DNA from 3 places in the Serratia sp. CoH_134_PS_4 genome. Region 1 is predicted to be linked to each of the others. Evidence: riboswitches for the same ligand, from Rfam matches in the RefSeq annotation. Region 1 holds a riboswitch; each other region holds the start of a gene.
What was found. A riboswitch is a leader RNA that binds a small molecule or an ion and turns the genes downstream of it on or off. The one in region 1 is predicted to bind thiamine pyrophosphate.
Positions count from the first base shown of each region.

Region 2: linked by a shared signal. The riboswitch ahead of thiM (hydroxyethylthiazole kinase) and the one ahead of tenA (thiaminase II) in region 1 are both predicted to bind thiamine pyrophosphate.
Region 3: linked by a shared signal. The riboswitch ahead of thiC (phosphomethylpyrimidine synthase ThiC) and the one ahead of tenA (thiaminase II) in region 1 are both predicted to bind thiamine pyrophosphate.

Region 1 covers NZ_JBXWKI010000013.1:5,601-11,336, reverse strand. Annotated here, with positions in the region: gene AC2FCQ_RS18890 (ABC transporter permease) at 1-622, opposite strand, end outside; gene AC2FCQ_RS18885 (ABC transporter ATP-binding protein) at 619-1,374, opposite strand; gene tenA (thiaminase II) at 1,371-2,051, opposite strand; TPP riboswitch at 2,114-2,216, opposite strand; gene AC2FCQ_RS18875 (LLM class flavin-dependent oxidoreductase) at 2,397-3,419, shown strand; gene AC2FCQ_RS18870 (GlxA family transcriptional regulator) at 3,487-4,461, shown strand; gene gap (type I glyceraldehyde-3-phosphate dehydrogenase) at 4,540-5,550, shown strand; gene AC2FCQ_RS18860 (inositol monophosphatase family protein) at 5,665-5,736, opposite strand, start outside.
Region 2 covers NZ_JBXWKI010000006.1:191,066-196,801, forward strand. Annotated here, with positions in the region: gene AC2FCQ_RS12030 (MFS transporter) at 1-1,183, shown strand, start outside; gene AC2FCQ_RS12035 (glycoside hydrolase family 68 protein) at 1,440-2,690, shown strand; gene AC2FCQ_RS12040 (GNAT family N-acetyltransferase) at 2,769-3,194, opposite strand; TPP riboswitch at 3,264-3,355, shown strand; gene thiM (hydroxyethylthiazole kinase) at 3,392-4,186, shown strand; gene thiD (bifunctional hydroxymethylpyrimidine kinase/phosphomethylpyrimidine kinase) at 4,183-4,983, shown strand; gene AC2FCQ_RS12055 (inhibitor of vertebrate lysozyme family protein) at 5,070-5,528, shown strand.
Region 3 covers NZ_JBXWKI010000024.1:16,517-22,252, reverse strand. Annotated here, with positions in the region: gene AC2FCQ_RS23940 (YjaG family protein) at 1-465, opposite strand, end outside; gene nfi (deoxyribonuclease V) at 514-1,200, opposite strand; gene hemE (uroporphyrinogen decarboxylase) at 1,210-2,274, opposite strand; gene nudC (NAD(+) diphosphatase) at 2,314-3,081, opposite strand; gene rsd (sigma D regulator) at 3,181-3,684, shown strand; TPP riboswitch at 3,723-3,847, shown strand; gene thiC (phosphomethylpyrimidine synthase ThiC) at 3,962-5,736, shown strand, end outside.

The DNA.
Region 1 (5,736 bases):
ACCCCAAACCTTCCGCCGAGCCGACCCATTCGCCGATGATGGCCCCTATCGGGGCGACGGCGGCGGCCATGCGCAGCCCGGAACCGAAGGCCGGCAGCGCCGCCATCAGCCGAACGTGCCGCAGTTGGGCCCAGGGTGAGGCGCGCAGGGTACGTGCCAGATCGAGATAGTCGTTATTGACCCGCCGCAGTCCATCAAAGAAGGCGGAGGTTACAGGGAAGAAAATCACCAGTACCGCCATCACCACTTTGGCGCTCATGCCAAAACCAAACCACAGCACCAACAACGGGGCCAACGCAAACACCGGGATCGCCTGGCTGGTCAGCACCAAGGGCATCAACCAGCGTTGCAGGCGGGGGGAAAAAATCATGCACAGTGCTAACACGGCCCCCAGCAATACCCCTGCCAGCAGGCCGCAGGCGATTTCTGACGCCGTAATCAACGTGTGATAAGCGAGATAAGCCCGGTCATTCCAAAGTGCCTGCGCGACCGCAGAAGGTGAGGGCAACAAAAAGGCGGGAATATCACCCAACGTTATCCCTCCCCACAGCAGTAGCAGGCCGGCAAATACCGTCAGGCTGCGGCGCATCCGCGACAGGCGGCTTTCACTCAGCGGCTTCATTCGGCGGCCCTCACCAGTTGTAGCAGTAGCTCGCTTTGGCTTTTCAGCAGTTGAGGGTCGTCCGGTGCCCGTGGCGGCAAGCCTTCAATGACATGGCTGTCGTCAATGCCGGCGGGATAGCGTGACAGGACCAGCAAGCGGTGACTAAGGCGGCAGGCTTCCATCGGATCGTGGGTGATCAGTAACACGGTATGCTGCGCAAGCAGATCGGCGGCAAGCTGCTGGATTTTGGCGCGGGTAATGGTGTCCAGCGCCGAGAAAGGTTCATCCATCAAGACGATCGGTTGGCGTTCATACAGCGTGCGGGCGATGGCTGCACGTTGGCGCATGCCACCGGACAGTGCCGCAGGCAAGGCGCTGCCATAACCGCTCAGGCCCACGCGTTCCAGTAAATGTTCTGCCCAGGCGCGGTCGACTTTTTCACCCCGCAGCCGTGCACCGAGGCTAATGTTCTGATCAATGGTCAGCCACGGATAGAGCAGATCCTTTTGCCCCATGTAGGCGATGCGTCCTACGATCGGTAAGCCATCGCTGCCGGTGACCGTGCCGGACGTGGGTTTCGCCAACCCGGCAATGATCTTCAGCAAGCTGGTTTTACCCGCACCGCTGGCGCCGAGCAACGCCACAACATTGCCGCCTGCAATATCGAAATTTAGCCGGTCGAAAATCACCTGCTGACCAAAACGCAGGGTCAAATCCCGGACCTGAATTCCTGGTCTGGTCCCCTCATTCGGGGCCTTGCCGATGCTCATTGGGCATTCAACCCCATTTGCCAGAAGGCAGATTCCAGCCGGGTGGCGGTGGTGAAAATGGTCGACAGTTCGGCCAGGCGGCTTTCAGCCCCACGTTGGTGGCCCACGTTTTCCAGCAGGTCGAGTGCGGCCTGCACCCCAGATAAATAGGCGGGGTCACCATAGTTACGGATCCATGAGGCATAAGGGTTGCCTTCCATCACGGTGGCGGGATCGTTAAGCAGCCGCAGACCTATTTCGGCATAGCCGGCGACGCAGGGCATCAGAGCGGCCAGCAGATCGAGTGCATCACCGGCGTGGCCGATATCGAGCACATAGCGGGTGTAGTTAAGGGTTTCCGCGGCCTCTGGTTCGGCGGCAATGTCGGGTTCGCTCAGCCCCCAGTCTGCGCAATAGGCCAGATGCAAAGGCAGTTCGGCGACAATGGCATTGAGTGAGGCGGTGGCTGCACGCATCTCCGGCAGAGTACGCAGTTTGCTGACCAGCAGCGCATAGGCGCGGGCAAAGTGAATCAGGAACAGGTAATCCTGTGTCAAATAGCGACGGAATGCCGGCTCAGGTAGGGTGCCTGCGGCCAGTTGCTGAATAAAAGGGTGTTCGACGTAGTCCTGCCAGTGGCGACCAGCCTGCTGGCGCAGCCGTCCGTAAAGACCATTTTCAAATTGAGGGGTAAACATGGGACCTCCAAAAGTGTGTGGAGATCCGGGCGCGCTGAGGTATGAACAGGCAATGACTGATGGTGTTATTGCCGACCCGTCCCTTCGCTGGCATGACCCAGATCAGGTTCAAAGGGTTCGGCTTGCGCCATCTCAGCCCGTAACAGGACACCCCTCGGAGGAGCTTGTTATACGATATTTACTTTTTGATTACAACGGGCGGGCGGTTGCGTTGGGCAACGATGAGGGCATTTTTCGGCAGCCAAAAACGGTTCGTTTAGTGCGGTCGCACACAATTTTTCTGGCCTGAGGAGGGGCATTTTTGTCACTGTAACTCGGTCATAATTGAATCTAAGGGCTACTCCTATGAAGAAAATTGGATTTCTCTCGTTTGGTCACTGGACGCCGTCGTCACAGTCGGGTACCCGGTCTGCTGCGGATGCGTTATTGCAATCCATCGATCTGGCCGTCGCGGCAGAAGAGCTGGGGGCGGACGGAGCTTACTTCCGCGTGCATCACTTTGCCCGTCAGCTTGCTTCGCCGTTCCCGCTGCTGGCTGCCATTGGGGCAAAAACGCAGCGTATTGAGATCGGCACCGGCGTGATCGACATGCGCTATGAAAACCCGCTTTATATGGTCGAAGACGCGGGTGCTGCTGATTTGATCTCCGGTGGACGGTTGCAACTTGGGATCAGCCGCGGCTCACCTGAGCAGGTCATTGAAGGCTGGCGTTACTTTGGCTACACGCCTGCAGAAGGCGAGACTGAAGCCGACATGGCGCGTCGCCATACCGACGTGTTCCTCGATGCGCTGCGTGGTGAAGGCTTTGCCGAACCGAATCCGCAGCCGATGTTCCCCAACCCGCCCGGTCTGCTGCGTGTTGAGCCTTTCTCCGCGGGTTTGCGGGATCGGATCTGGTGGGGGGCCAGCTCGAACGCCACGGCAGTCTGGGCGGCGAAACTGGGAATGAACCTGCAAAGCTCAACGTTAAAAAATGACGAGACCGGCGAGCCGTTCCACGTGCAGCAGGCCAAGCAGATCCGTGAGTACCGTGCGGCCTGGAAGGCGGCAGGGCACCAGCGTGAGCCGCGCGTGTCGGTCAGCCGCAGTATTTTTGCGCTGATGAACCAGCAGGATCGCAGCTACTTCGGCAACAGCGGCCAGGATAGCGATCAGGTGGGGTATATCGATCAGCAGACGCGGGCCGTATTCGGCCGCAGTTATGCCGCTGAACCGGAGTTGTTGATCAAACAATTGGCGCAGGACGAAGCGATAGCCGAAGCGGACACCTTGCTGTTGACCGTGCCGAACCAGTTGGGCGTCGATTATAACGCCCATGTGATTGAATCCATCTTGACCCATGTCGCTCCGGCGTTGGGGTGGCGCTAAACGCCAGAACGCTTCTCAGCGAGAGAAGCGTTGTTGACTTATTTTGTCTTATTTGTATTTTAAGGACATGCATACATTCCTGATTATCGTCCCTGAAGGGGGCATGTTGTTTGAGTCGGCGGGCATCGCCGATATTTTGATGCAAGCCAACCGCTTGAGGCCTGATGACGCGCCGCTCTACCAGATGGCGATAGTCACCACCCAGTCTCACCGGGTGGTGCATGGTTCCTCCGGCTTGAATCTGTTGGCCGATCACCGCCTGGCGGATCTCGAACCTGAGGAGGAACGCGATACCATCATCGTGACCGGCAAAGGGGCGACAGCGGAAGAAAGTGCCTATGTGGTCGATTGGTTGCGTCGCGCAGCCCCTAAAGCGCGACGTGTGGCGTCAGTTTGCGGCGGGGCCATGCTGCTGGCCGAGGCCGGTTTGCTGGATGGGCGCCGGGCAACCACGCATTGGCGACTGCTGGAAACGTTGCAGGCTCGTTTCCCCAAAGTGAAAGTCGAAAATGGGCCGATCTACGTGCAAGATGGCGCTGTCTGGACCTCCGGCGGGGTCAGTTCCGGGTTCGATCTCACCCTGGCATTGGTGGAGGATGATTACGGATTCGTGCAGGCCCGTGAAGTGGCGCAAGATCTGGTGATGTTCCTGCGCCGGCCCGGGGGGCAGGCACAGTTCAGCCGTTATCCATTGAATCAGGCTAAAACGCCCGGTCCGATTCGTGATCTCCAGTCCTGGATCCTGGAAAACCTGTCCAGCGATCTTGGTGTCGAGAAACTGGCAGAACGGGTCGCCATGAGCCCGCGAAACTTTACCCGCGTGTTCACGCGTGAAACCGGCATTTCACCCGCTAAATTTGTTGAAGAAGGGCGCCTGTATCTGGCTCGGCAACGGTTGGAGCAGAGTGCTGAAGGTATTGAGCAAATCGCCATGAACTGTGGGTTTGGCAATGGCCTCAATCTGCGGCGCGTTTTTGAACGGCATTTGCACCTCACACCGACCGAGTACCGCGAACGTTTTCATTCACGCATTTTGGCGTAAATTGATCTATAAACGTCATTTACGACAATGTCTCTCCGGCTTAGATTTACAGCAAAGCCAATAACGAAGGAGTAGAACATGGTCAAAGTAGGCATTAATGGATTCGGCAGAATCGGCAGGAATGTTTTGCGTGCTGCGTTAGGTCGCAGTGACTTTGAGGTTGTGGCGATCAACGATTTGACCGACAGCAAAACCTTGGCGCATTTGCTGAAATACGACTCGCTGTCGGGTACCTTGGCAGCCAGTGTCGAAGCCGGTGAAAACCAACTGCTGCTCGATGGTCGGCCAATTCATGTTTTCTCCGAAAGAGATCCGGGCGCAATCCCATGGAAAAGCGTGGGCGTTGATGTCGTCATCGAAGCGACGGGGTTCTTTACGGACAAAGCCAAGGCCGAAGTGCACATCACGAAGGGTGGGGCCAAGCGAGTGATTATCTCGGCGCCAGGCAAGGACGACGATATAACCATAGTGATGGGCGTTAATCAGGACCTGTACGATCCGGCCAAGCACCGCGTAGTCAGTAACGGCAGTTGCACCACCAACGGTTTGGCCCCTGCGGCGCAGGTGCTGCATCAGGCCTTCGGGATTGAATACGGCCTGATGAATACCACACACGCTTATACCAATAGCCAGGCATTGCATGACCAACCGGAAAAAGACTTGCGTGGCGCTCGCGCCGCAGCAGAGTCGATTGTGCCTTACTCCAGCGGGGCGGCCAAAGCGCTCGGCAAGGTGATCCCTGAACTCGATGGCCGTCTGACCGGTTATTCGCTGCGGGTGCCGGTGCCGGTGGTGTCTATCGTTGACTTAACGGTGACGTTGAAACGCGACGTGACGGCTGAAGAGATCAACGCCGCGTTCCGTCAGGCTTCGCAGTCGGGCCCTCTCAAAGATATTTTGGGCTACAGCGATGAGCCTTTGGTATCGAGCGATTATAAAGGCGATCCGCGCTCATCGATTATCGATGGGCTGTCAACGTTGGTTATCGGTGGCAATCTGGTCAAGGTTTTGGCTTGGTACGACAATGAATGGGGCTTCTCCAACCGTTTGGTTGATCTGGCGGTGTTGATGGAAAAACGCGGCTTGTAGGCTCTAAAAGTAAGGGCGCTGCATGCTGCGCCCTTGAGCATACTCAACGGGTTAAATCGGGTCGAACATGTTCGACCCGATTTAACCCTTAAACAGATTTGTTAGCAGTATCAACTACAGCTGCGCGATCTGCATTAAATCTTGTTTGGCCCCTGGAGCCACCGCCAGCACCGGCCCACCCCGGAG
Region 2 (5,736 bases), on a different contig from region 1:
TCCTGCGTCGTTGGTGTTGTTGCTGGCGGGAGCCAGTGCCTTCAGCGTGGCAAACGTGTATTACGCTCAGCCTTTGCTGGACGCCATTGCCCACGATTTTACTATCAGCTTGGCCTCGGTTGGCATGGTGATCACCGCAACCCAGTTGGGGTGTGCGCTGGCATTATTGCTGGTGGTGCCATTGGGGGATCGGATTAATCGCCACCGGCTGTTGGCGGTTCAACAACTGCTGTTGATTACTGCCCTGTGCGTGGTCGGCTGGGCGGACAACAGCCTGTTACTGCTGAGTGGCATGCTGCTGGTGGGGCTGTTTGGCACCGCGATGACGCAGGGGCTTATCGCTTTTGCCGCGACATTGGCAGCGCCGCATGAGCGAGGGCGGGTGGTGGGGGCTGCACAGGGAGGGGTGGTATTGGGCTTGTTGCTGGCGCGAACGCTTTCTGGCGCACTGGCGGATATGGGGGGCTGGCGAGCCGTCTATTTCTTCTCCGCTGCGGTAACCTTGGTTCTGCTGCCGGTGCTGGCGCGTTTGTTACCTGCGCCACGCACACCGCCGTCGACGCTCAGTTATCCGGCGTTGTTGCGTTCAATGCTGACGTTGTTATGGGGTGATCGCACGTTGCAGATCCGGGGTATGCTGGCGCTGCTGATGTTTGCGGCATTCAGTATTTTCTGGAGTGCGCTGGTACTGCCACTCAGTCAGGCCCCGTTTAACTTTTCGCATTCGGTGATCGGTGCGTTTGGTCTGGTGGGGGCGGTGGGTGCGCTGGCGGCGGTGCGTGCCGGGCATCTGGCCGATCGCGGTTTGGGGCAGGTGGCGAGCGGTGTCTGCCTGTTACTGTTGGTGGCGGCTTGGGTTCCCCTGAGCATGTTGAGTTACGGTTTGGGCTGGCTGATTATGGGTATTGTGTTGCTCGATCTGGCGGGTCAAGCCATTCACGTACTGAATCAGAGCCTGATTTTCAATGCACATCCGCAGGCCCACAGCCGATTGGTCGGTTGCTACATGCTGTTCTACGCCGTGGGGAGTGGGCTGGGGGCCTTCGCCAGCACGCATGCTTACGCTTGGGCGGGGTGGAGTGGTGTGTGTTGGCTCGGTGCGGGCGTTAGCCTGGTCGCCTTGCTGTTCTGGTGGCTGACATTACGCGGCATGCCGGCCTCAGGCGCGGTGGTAGAGCAATAACAGTTGGGAAATCAGTGCGTCGCACAGTAATTGCAATTGCGGCGCGCCGAGGGTTATCCCACTCATTTCCCTCTCTTTCTCCTTAGATTTTGTCTGGTGCACCACACAAACCCAACCGCATGCATTAGCAAAACCGATTTAGCAATATAGCGGCACGGCCACTCATCAGCCGCAGCGGTCACATTTTACCGCGCCCATCGCTCCTGCCGCCGTCGTTCCCGGCATGGGGGAGCTTACTTGCTAAGAGGAAATCATTATGACAAACCTAAATTACAAACCGACCATTTGGACCCGCGCAGAGGCGCTGAAAGTCAACGAAAACGATCCGACCACCACGCAACCCTTGGTGAGCGCCGATTTTCCGGTCATGAGTGACAGCGTGTTCATCTGGGACACCATGCCGCTGCGTACCCTGGAGGGCACCGTGGTTTCCGTCAACGGCTGGTCAGTAATTTTGACGCTGACCGCCGATCGCCATCCTTATGACCCGCAGTATATTGATGGCAGCGGTAATTACGACATCAAGCGCGACTGGGAAGATCGCCACGGCCGTGCGCGTATGTGCTACTGGTATTCCCGTACGGGCAAAGACTGGATCTTCGGCGGCCGGGTGATGGCGGAAGGGGTTTCACCGACGACGCGTGAATGGGCGGGTACTCCTATCCTGTTGAATAACGAAGGCGATATCGATCTGTATTACACCTGCGTGACGCCGGGTGCCACCATTGCCAAAGTGCGCGGCCGCATTGTGACGTCGGATGACGGCGTGCAACTGCAGGATTTCAACGAGGTGAAATCGCTGTTCGAGGCCGACGGGGTGTATTACCAGACCGAAGCGCAGAATCCCTACTGGAACTTCCGCGACCCCAGCCCGTTTATCGATCCGCAGGACGGCAAACTGTATATGGTGTTCGAGGGTAACGTAGCCGGCGATCGCGGTTCGCATGTGGTTGGCCCGCAAGAGCTGGGGCTGGTGCCGCCGGGCCATGAAGAGGTGGGCGGCGCACGTTTCCAGGTGGGCTGTATCGGCCTGGCGGTGGCGAAGGATAATCGCGGTGAAGAGTGGGAGATTTTGCCGCCGCTGGTTACGGCTGTGGGCGTCAACGATCAGACCGAACGCCCGCACTATGTGTTCCAGGACGGCAAATATTACCTGTTCACCATCAGCCATAAATTCACCTATGCCGAAGGGTTGACCGGGCCGGATGGGGTGTACGGTTTCGTCAGCGATAGTCTGACCGGGCCTTACACGCCGATGAACGCCTCAGGCCTGGTGCTGGGTAACCCGCCGGAACAGCCTTTCCAGACGTATTCGCACTGCGTGATGCCAAATGGTTTGGTGACGTCGTTCATCGACAGCGTGCCAACCAGCGGCCAGGATTACCGTATCGGCGGGACGGAAGCGCCAACGGTGCGGATTGTGCTGGAAGGCGACCGTTCCTTTGTGCGCGAGGTGTACGATTACGGTTATATCCCGGCGATGCAGGATATCGTTTTGCAAGGGTAACCTGCGGTTTGTAGCCTGAGCCGTTTTAGAGGCCTGACGATGTCAGGCCTTTTCAGGTTTGGCTCACAGCGGATGACGCTATTTTTTAGGCGAGTGCAGCAGGTAATAGTCTTCCGCGCCGTCGTTGCCGGTGGTTATCTTTTGCCAGCCGTGTTTATGGTAAAACGCCAACGCCTTTTCGTTCTTCATCAGACATTTCAATGAACCGGTGGCAGTAAATGTCTGTTCTGCCGCCTGCAGTAAGGCACTGCCTACGCCAAGGGGCGGCAGGTGAGGATCAACATACAGATTATGGATAAAATTATCTTGGCGATAAATCGATACAAATCCCAGTAGCGTCCCCTGATCCTCCGCTACCCAGATATCCTCACCCAACGTCGAACGATCGAAATCCTCTAGTCGGTAATCGTCGGTATCGCGCCACGGAAACGCCGCTTTGCGTGATGCCAAATACAGCGTGCGCAGGAAGGGGCGGTCGGCTTCTTGATAGGGTCTGATCTGCATGGCATCTCCTTTTTATTTTTTTGACACTATAGCGCAATTGACCTCACCGTCAGCAACCCCAATAATGGCTGTCTTGACTCGGGGTGCCTCTAGGGGCTGAGATTTTACCCGTATTACCTGATCTGGATTATGCCAGCGTAGGGAAGTCTCGGTGCCCCAACCGGTACCCGCCTTCTTGAACGCCGGTTGGGAGGAATATGTTCGCTCGACCTGATGCTTTACCCGGCGCCCGTGCCGCGGCCTGTTTGACCCAATTTAAGCACCAACCCCCATTGATTCACTGCCTGACCAACGAAGTGGTGCAGGAGCTGACGGCTAACGTGTTGCTGGCGCTCGGCGCTTCCCCTGCGATGGTGGTGGAACCGACAGAGGCAGCGCAGTTCAGCCTGCTGGCGAATGCTTTGCTGATTAACATCGGTACTCTCAATGCCTCACGTGCCGAATCCATGCTGGCGGCGGTGGAGGCCGCCAATACGGCGGGAACGCCATGGACGCTGGATCCGGTGGCGGTTGGTGGGTTGGTGTACCGCACTGCCTTTGCCCATTGCCTGTTAGGTAAAAAACCCGCGGCGATCCGCGGTAATGCTTCCGAAATCATGGCGCTGAGCGGTCTGCAGACCAGTGGGCGCGGCGTAGACAGCACGGACGATTCGCTGGCGGCTTTACCCGCCGCGCGTGAGCTGGCACGGAGCAGTGGCGCTGTCGTGGCGGTAACCGGGGTCGTGGATTATGTCACCGACGGCCAGCGTGAGTGGGCCGTCGCAGGGGGGGACGCACTGATGACGCGGGTCGTGGGAACCGGCTGTGCCTTATCGGCCGTAGTGGCGGCATTTTGCAGCCTGCCGGGCGATCGGCTGGACAACGTCGCGACTGCCTGCCGGGTGATGTCGCTGTGTGGTGAACGTGCCACGCGCGATGCCGCAGGGCCGGGCAGTTTCACCCCTGCGTTCCTCGACGCGTTGTATCAACTGCGGCCGGAGGATCTGCAATGAAACGAATTAACGCATTGACCATCGCGGGTACCGATCCGAGCGGCGGTGCAGGTATCCAGGCTGACCTGAAAGCCTTCTCTGCGCTGGGTGCCTACGGGGCCTCCGTTATTACGGCACTGGTGGCGCAAAATACCCGCGGGGTGCAGTCGGTTTACAATATTGACCCTGCTTTTGTCGCCGCTCAGCTTGATTCCGTGTTCAGCGATGTGCGTATCGACAGCACCAAAATCGGTATGCTGGCTAACACTGACATTGTGCAGGCGGTGGCGGAGCGTTTGCGTCATTACCAACCGGCATTTGTGGTGCTGGATACCGTGATGTTGGCGAAAAGTGGTGATCCCCTGTTGGCGCCAGAGGCCGTGGACTCTATTCGTCGCGAACTGTTGCCGTTGGTGTCGATTATTACGCCGAACCTGCCGGAAGCTGCGGCTTTGCTGGAATGTGCGCCGGCGGAGAATGAACGGCAAATGCGTGAGCAAGGCCAGGCGCTGCTGGCAATGGGCTGTCGGGCGGTGCTGATGAAGGGCGGTCATCTGAGTGAAAGTGAGAGCCCGGACTGGTTGTTTAGCGATGGGCAGGAACTGCGTTTCACTGCGCCACGTGTGGCGACCCGTCATACGCACGGTACCGGTTGTACACTTTCCGCCGCGTTAGCCGCATTGCGCCCGCGCCATGATGATTGGGCCAGCACGGTGGCGTCGGCCAAAGATTATCTACAAAAAGCGTTGCAGCAAGCCGACACCCTGGAAGTGGGGCAGGGTATCGGACCGGTGCATCATTTTCACGCCTGGTGGTGAGTCAACTTTTTGCCGTCACTGTGGTCTGACTAGATTCAGGCCCGGTTTTGGCCGGGTGCGGACGAATTTTATTAAAGGAGAAGGCCATGACAGGACAAAACGCACTTCGCGGTGCCATCTTCGGCGTGTTACTCAGCTTCAGCGTGGGCAGCGTTGCCCAACAAATTGTCACTACCTCCGATGTGATCCAGCAGCCGGGCTACCAGACAAGTTGGCAGAACATGGTGAAAGGCCAGGCCCGTTTACCGGGGTGGGCGCGTAAGGGAATGGGGACATCAACCCCGGCGCAAAGCCTGAGTTGGAAGGGCCAAAATTATTTGGTGGGCAATCTGTGCAAACCCCACGACTGTGCCAACAATTTTATGATGGTGGCGTTTAAAGAAGACAAGTCACAGGCATGGGCGGTGCGCGTCGAAGTGGCGAACAAACCGGAAGCGGTTGATCATCCGAAGAAATACGCTAAATACCAATGGTTGGGCAAGCCGGACGAGGACATGAAGGCGCTGTTGAAACAACAGTTCGAGAATAATCCAGACTGGAAATAATCAGTATTCGGCTGAATGCTGACGCATTTGGCCGTTTTTTTGCGATGAATATAGAACATTAAAATTAAACCCATATAAAACAATGTCTAAATAGGATAAATGTTATTTCATAATGATTTTATTATTTGGTTATATCTGTTTTGTATTATTTTGTTGTGCGTAATTATATTTATCTCCTTAGTATTTAATGGGTTGTGAGTTTTATTTT
Region 3 (5,736 bases), on a different contig from region 1:
GTCCCATTCTTCCTCTACCGCAGGCAAAACCTTGAGCTCATCGTCGGTCATTTCTTTACCGGCTTGAGTCATTTCCAGCATCGCCACAGTGCGAATTGACGTTTCACTGATGGCGATGGCGTGCTCTAGCGTCTCCCCGCTGAGTCGCGAATGGATCAGTTCCCCTAATGCAATACAGGCGTCAATCGCCGGGTAAACACCGTAAAGATCGTAATCTTCTGCCGAAGGGATCGCCTCTTCCAACTTCTCCAGTTGGTTGTCAAAGTTGACCTTGGCGTCCTTGACCACCAGCGTTTCCCACACCAAATCCAGAATGCGACGGTAAATCGCCGGATCGCCGAACTCGGTTTGCAGGCAGAACATCTGGTAATTCGGGTACATACGCTCGCACAAACTGGCCATAAAGGTCAAATGTTGCCAGCTTTCAAGTTTTTCCAGACGTAAATGAATCGGGTTACGTAGCATTATTCACTCTCTTACGCGTTATCTGCGCCGCAGTGTAACCGAAATCGGTCATTGCGGCATCTCTGGATGCTGCTGCAACCAGCGCTGGAAGGCCGGTCGGCGCGAGGCGATGGCATCGGCCCAGCGAGTGGGTTCCGGCAAACGGTAACCGGCCATACAACGTTGAACCCAGTCTAGTGCAGTGTCGGCCCCAACGCGGTGGCCAGTGGAAATAAACAGCGGGTTACAGCGTGCTTTACTACGCCACACCCAACCAAGCTGCTCACCGTTGTCCTCCAGCGGTGCCAACGCTCCGGCTGCGGCATCCAAGGGAGCAAATTTACCGCACAGGCGCTTTTTAGCGACACCGATGGTCGGCACGTTGACCAACAGGCCAAAATGGCTGGCAACACCCAAACGGCGCGGGTGCGAGATCCCATGGCCGTCGACAAAAACCAGGTCTGGCTTCTGATGCAATTGCTCCCAGGCGGCAAGCAACGCGGGATATTCACGGAACGATAAAAAACCGGGGATATAAGGCAGGGTGGTAGCCACACGGGCCACTTGGTATTCAACCAGCTTCAGTGACGGATAGCGCAGGATGGCGATAGCTGCACGAGTCACCGCCCCCTCCTGCTCAAAGCCCACGTCGGCCCCGGCGACAAAGGCCGGAGGGTCGACCAAAAAATCATCCTGGCGAATGACTTCGGAGGCGCGCAGCAGTTGCTCTGCACGCAGGGTTTGAGTATCAATCACGTCAGTTCCTTAACGATGGTATTTCCCTGATTGCGCGTGGACTGCTTCAATGAACGCACCGGCGTTTTCCGGTGGCACGTCCAAGTGAATACCGTGGCCTAAATTGAACACATGTCCTTCACCCTGGCCAAAGCCCGCCAAAATAGTTTCCACTTCCTGACCGATACGCTCAGGCGACGCATACAGCATGGAAGGATCCATATTGCCCTGCAGTGCTACTTTATCCCCTACGCGGCGGCGTGCATCAGCGATGTCTGTCGTCCAGTCAAGGCCCAAGGCATCACAACCCGTGGCCGCCATGGCTTCCAACCACTGACCACCGCCTTTGGTGAACAACGTGACAGGTACGCGCCGGCCGTCATTTTCACGCAGCAAGCCGTCGACAATTTTATGCATGTAGTGCAGCGAGAACTCACGGTAATCACGCCCCGTCAGCACCCCGCCCCAGGTATCGAATACCATCACAGACTGTGCACCGGCTTTAATTTGGGCATTGAGATACAAAATGACACTGTCCGCCAGCTTATCCAGCAGCAAATGTAACGTGGCTGGCTCGGCGTACATCATCTTTTTCAGTTTGGTAAAGGCCTTACTGCTACCGCCTTCCACCATATACGTTGCCAGCGTCCACGGGCTGCCAGAGAAGCCAATCAGCGGTACTTCACCTTTCAACTCACGACGGATAGTGCGCACTGCGTTCATGACATAACCCAACTCCACTTCCGGATCGAACGCAGGCAGTTTATCCACATCAGCACGGCAGGTAATCGGCGAGGAAAAACGTGGGCCTTCGCCGGTTTCAAAATACAAACCGAGCCCCATAGCGTCGGGAATGGTGAGGATGTCGGAGAACAGAATGGCAGCATCCAGTGGAAAACGGCGCAGTGGCTGCAGCGTAACCTCACAGGCCAGTTCCGCATTCTTGCACAGCGACATGAAATCACCGGCCTGAGCACGGGTGGCCTTGTACTCCGGCAAATAACGACCGGCCTGACGCATCATCCATACAGGGGTCACATCCACCGGCTGACGTAGCAGTGCGCGCAGGTAACGATCGTTCTTCAACTCATTCATTATGGGGCTCCCTTATTCATCTGCCGGTATTGTAGCGATTTATTGCTCACGGCATAAGGCTACGGTGTCCTCTATCAGACGGCGCGCCACGGTACCGGGCGGTGGCAACAGTGGCAACTGATCGTAGCGGTACCAGCCGGCATTCAACAGTTCTTTGGGATCGTGACGGAGCTCACCCCGGTGGTAATCGGCCATAAAGGCCATCATCAGCGAATGCGGGAACGGCCAGGGTTGCGAAGTGACATAACGCAGGTTTTTGATTTCAATATTACTTTCCTCCATGACCTCACGGGCTGCCGCCTGCTCGAGCGTTTCGCCAACCTCAACAAAGCCCGCCAGTACGGTATGAATACCACCGCGATGCCGCACGTGTTGTGCCAACAAGATCTCATCATCGCGCCGAATGGCAACAATCACGCAAGGGGCTATCTGCGGGTAGTAACGCTCCCGGCAATGGTTGCACAGGCAGGCGCTTTCGGTACGGCTGAGGTGCATCTCATGGCCGCAGTAACCGCAGTAACGATGAGAACGGTAAAAATCGGCCAGTTGCACGCCGCGCCCTGCGAGTTGAAACAACCCGCGATCGAGTTCAAGCAGTTGGCGTACCGAGCCCATTTCCTGCGGCATTGCATGCCGTACCAACCAGACCGGCAGCCCTTCCCATTCGCCAATAGCGCGTGCCATTCGCCCTTGCAGGGAGAATGATGCCGCAGAACCGCACGGCAGTTCACCGTTCGGTAACCAAAGTTTGCTTTCATGGCTGACGATCCACCAGCCATTTTCATTACCTGTTAATGCAAGTTCCATATCGTTGTTGCACAACCTCAGCTTCACTGGCACTCTACAAATCGGCCTTGTTACATTTTAATAACTTACTGTTACGTTTTATTACTTACGGAGTCAAACATGCTCAACCGTTTGGAAAGCCTGACTCAGCGCGTTGGTGGTAGTAATGAATTAGTTGATCAATGGCTTCAGGCTCGCAAGCAATTGCTGGTCGCCTATTGCACCCTCGTGGGCATCAAACCGAATAAAGAAAAGCATACGCCGCTGAATGAAAAAGCGCTGGAGAACTTTTGCCATAATCTGGTGGATTATCTCTCTGCCGGTCATTTCCATATCTATGACAGAATTATCAAACAAGTGGAAGGCGCATCCAGTCCCAAAATGTCTCTGGCAGTTAACATCTACCCCAAGCTCTGGGCCAATACAGAGCAGATCATGGCCTTCCACGATCGCTATACCGAAGTAGATATTGATCAGGATGTGTGTCTGGAATTCCATCAGGCGTTGTCAAATATCGGTGAAACGCTGGCAGCACGTTTTACCCTGGAAGATAAGTTGATCCAATTGGCAGCTGAAGCCTGGCAACAAGCCCTGACGGACGCCCCCTTGGATCAGACCCGTTAAAATTTTGTAGTGTTTTTTATTATCCCTCCTATACTGGGGGCATCTTGTCGGAGTGCCTAGCGCCTGATTTGTTCATCAAATTGGCCAGGCTGAGACCGTTAATTCGGGATCCGCGGAACCTGATCGGGTTAATACCCGCGAAGGGAACAAGAGTAATCTATCGCCATAGGCAGGTGCCCCAATTTGGGACAATCCCGTCCTGCTGGCCAGCATCATTACTCCCTCCGAGCTCCAGACAAGCAACTTTCCCAACCCAACACACTGGTAGGAACTTGCTATGTCTAACGTTAAGAAACCTCGTGCCCGTAAAGAGCAACGCGAAGAAGCCCAGCAGTTTATTGAGACTCTTCAGGGCGTTTCATTTCCCAACTCACGCCGTATTTATTTGCAGGGCTCACGTAGCGACCTGCAGGTACCGATGCGTGAAATTCAACTTAGCCCGACGCTGATTGGTGGCGACAAAGATAACCCACAGTACGAACAGAACGAGGCTATCCCGGTGTATGACACCGCCGGCCCTTACGGCGATCCGCTGTCAGAACTCAACGTGCATAGCGGCCTGACAAAGCTGCGCGCGGAATGGATCGCCGAACGTGGCGATACCGAAACCCTCAACAACGTGAGTTCAGGGTTTACCCAGCAGCGTTTGGCGGATGAGGGTCTGGATCACCTGCGTTTTGAACATCTCCCGCAGCCACGCAAGGCGCAACCCGGCAAATGCGTCACCCAGTTGCACTACGCACGTGCTGGCACCGTCACACCAGAAATGGAATTTATCGCCATCCGCGAAAATATGGGCCGTGAACGTATCCGCGGCGAAGTATTACGCCACCAGCACCCGGGGCAAAGCTGGGGCGCCAACCTGCCGGAAAACATCACACCGGAATTTGTCCGGCAAGAGGTCGCTGCAGGTCGTGCCATCATCCCTGCCAATATTAACCACCCTGAATCCGAACCGATGATCATCGGCCGCAACTTCCTGGTGAAGGTCAACGCCAATATCGGGAATTCAGCCGTAACTTCTTCGATCGAGGAAGAAGTCGAGAAACTGGTGTGGTCCACCCGCTGGGGTGCGGACACCGTGATGGATTTATCCACCGGTCGATATATCCACGAAACGCGCGAATGGATTTTACGTAATAGTCCGGTACCGATCGGCACAGTGCCTATTTACCAGGCTTTGGAGAAGGTCAACGGGGTCGCGGAAAACCTGACCTGGGAAATGTTCCGCGATACGCTGCTGGAACAAGCGGAACAAGGCGTCGACTACTTCACCATCCATGCGGGTGTACTGCTGCGCTACGTCCCCATGACCGCGAAACGCCTGACCGGTATTGTCTCCCGTGGTGGTTCGATCATGGCCAAGTGGTGCCTGTCCCATCATCAGGAAAACTTCCTGTATCAGCACTTCCGCGAAATCTGTGAAATCTGCGCCGCCTATGACGTCTCACTGTCACTCGGTGACGGGCTACGCCCAGGCTCAATTCAGGATGCCAACGACGAGGCTCAGTTCGCCGAACTGCACACCTTGGGTGAACTGACCAAAATTGCCTGGGAATATGACGTGCAGGTAATGATCGAAGGCCCAGGCCACGTGCCGATGCAGATGATCCGCCGCAACATGACCGAAGAGTTGGAGCACTGCCACGAAGCGCCGTTCTACACCCTCGGTCCGCTGACCACCGACATCGCACCAGGTTATGACCATTTCACCTCCGGTATCGGGGCCGCCATGATTGGCTGGTTCGGCTGCGCTATGCTCTGCTATGTCACGCCGAAGGAACACCTCGGCCTGCCGAACAAAGAAGACGTCAAACAGGGCCTGATCACCTATAAGATTGCTGCCCACGCGGCGGATCTGGCCAAAGGCCACCCCGGCGCACAGATCCGCGATAACGCCATGTCAAAAGCACGCTTCGAATTCCGCTGGGAAGATCAATTCAATCTCGCACTCGATCCGGCCACCGCACGTGCTTATCACGATGAAACGCTGCCGCAGGAATCCGGCAAAATTGCCCATTTCTGTTCCATGTGCGGGCCGAAATTCTGCTC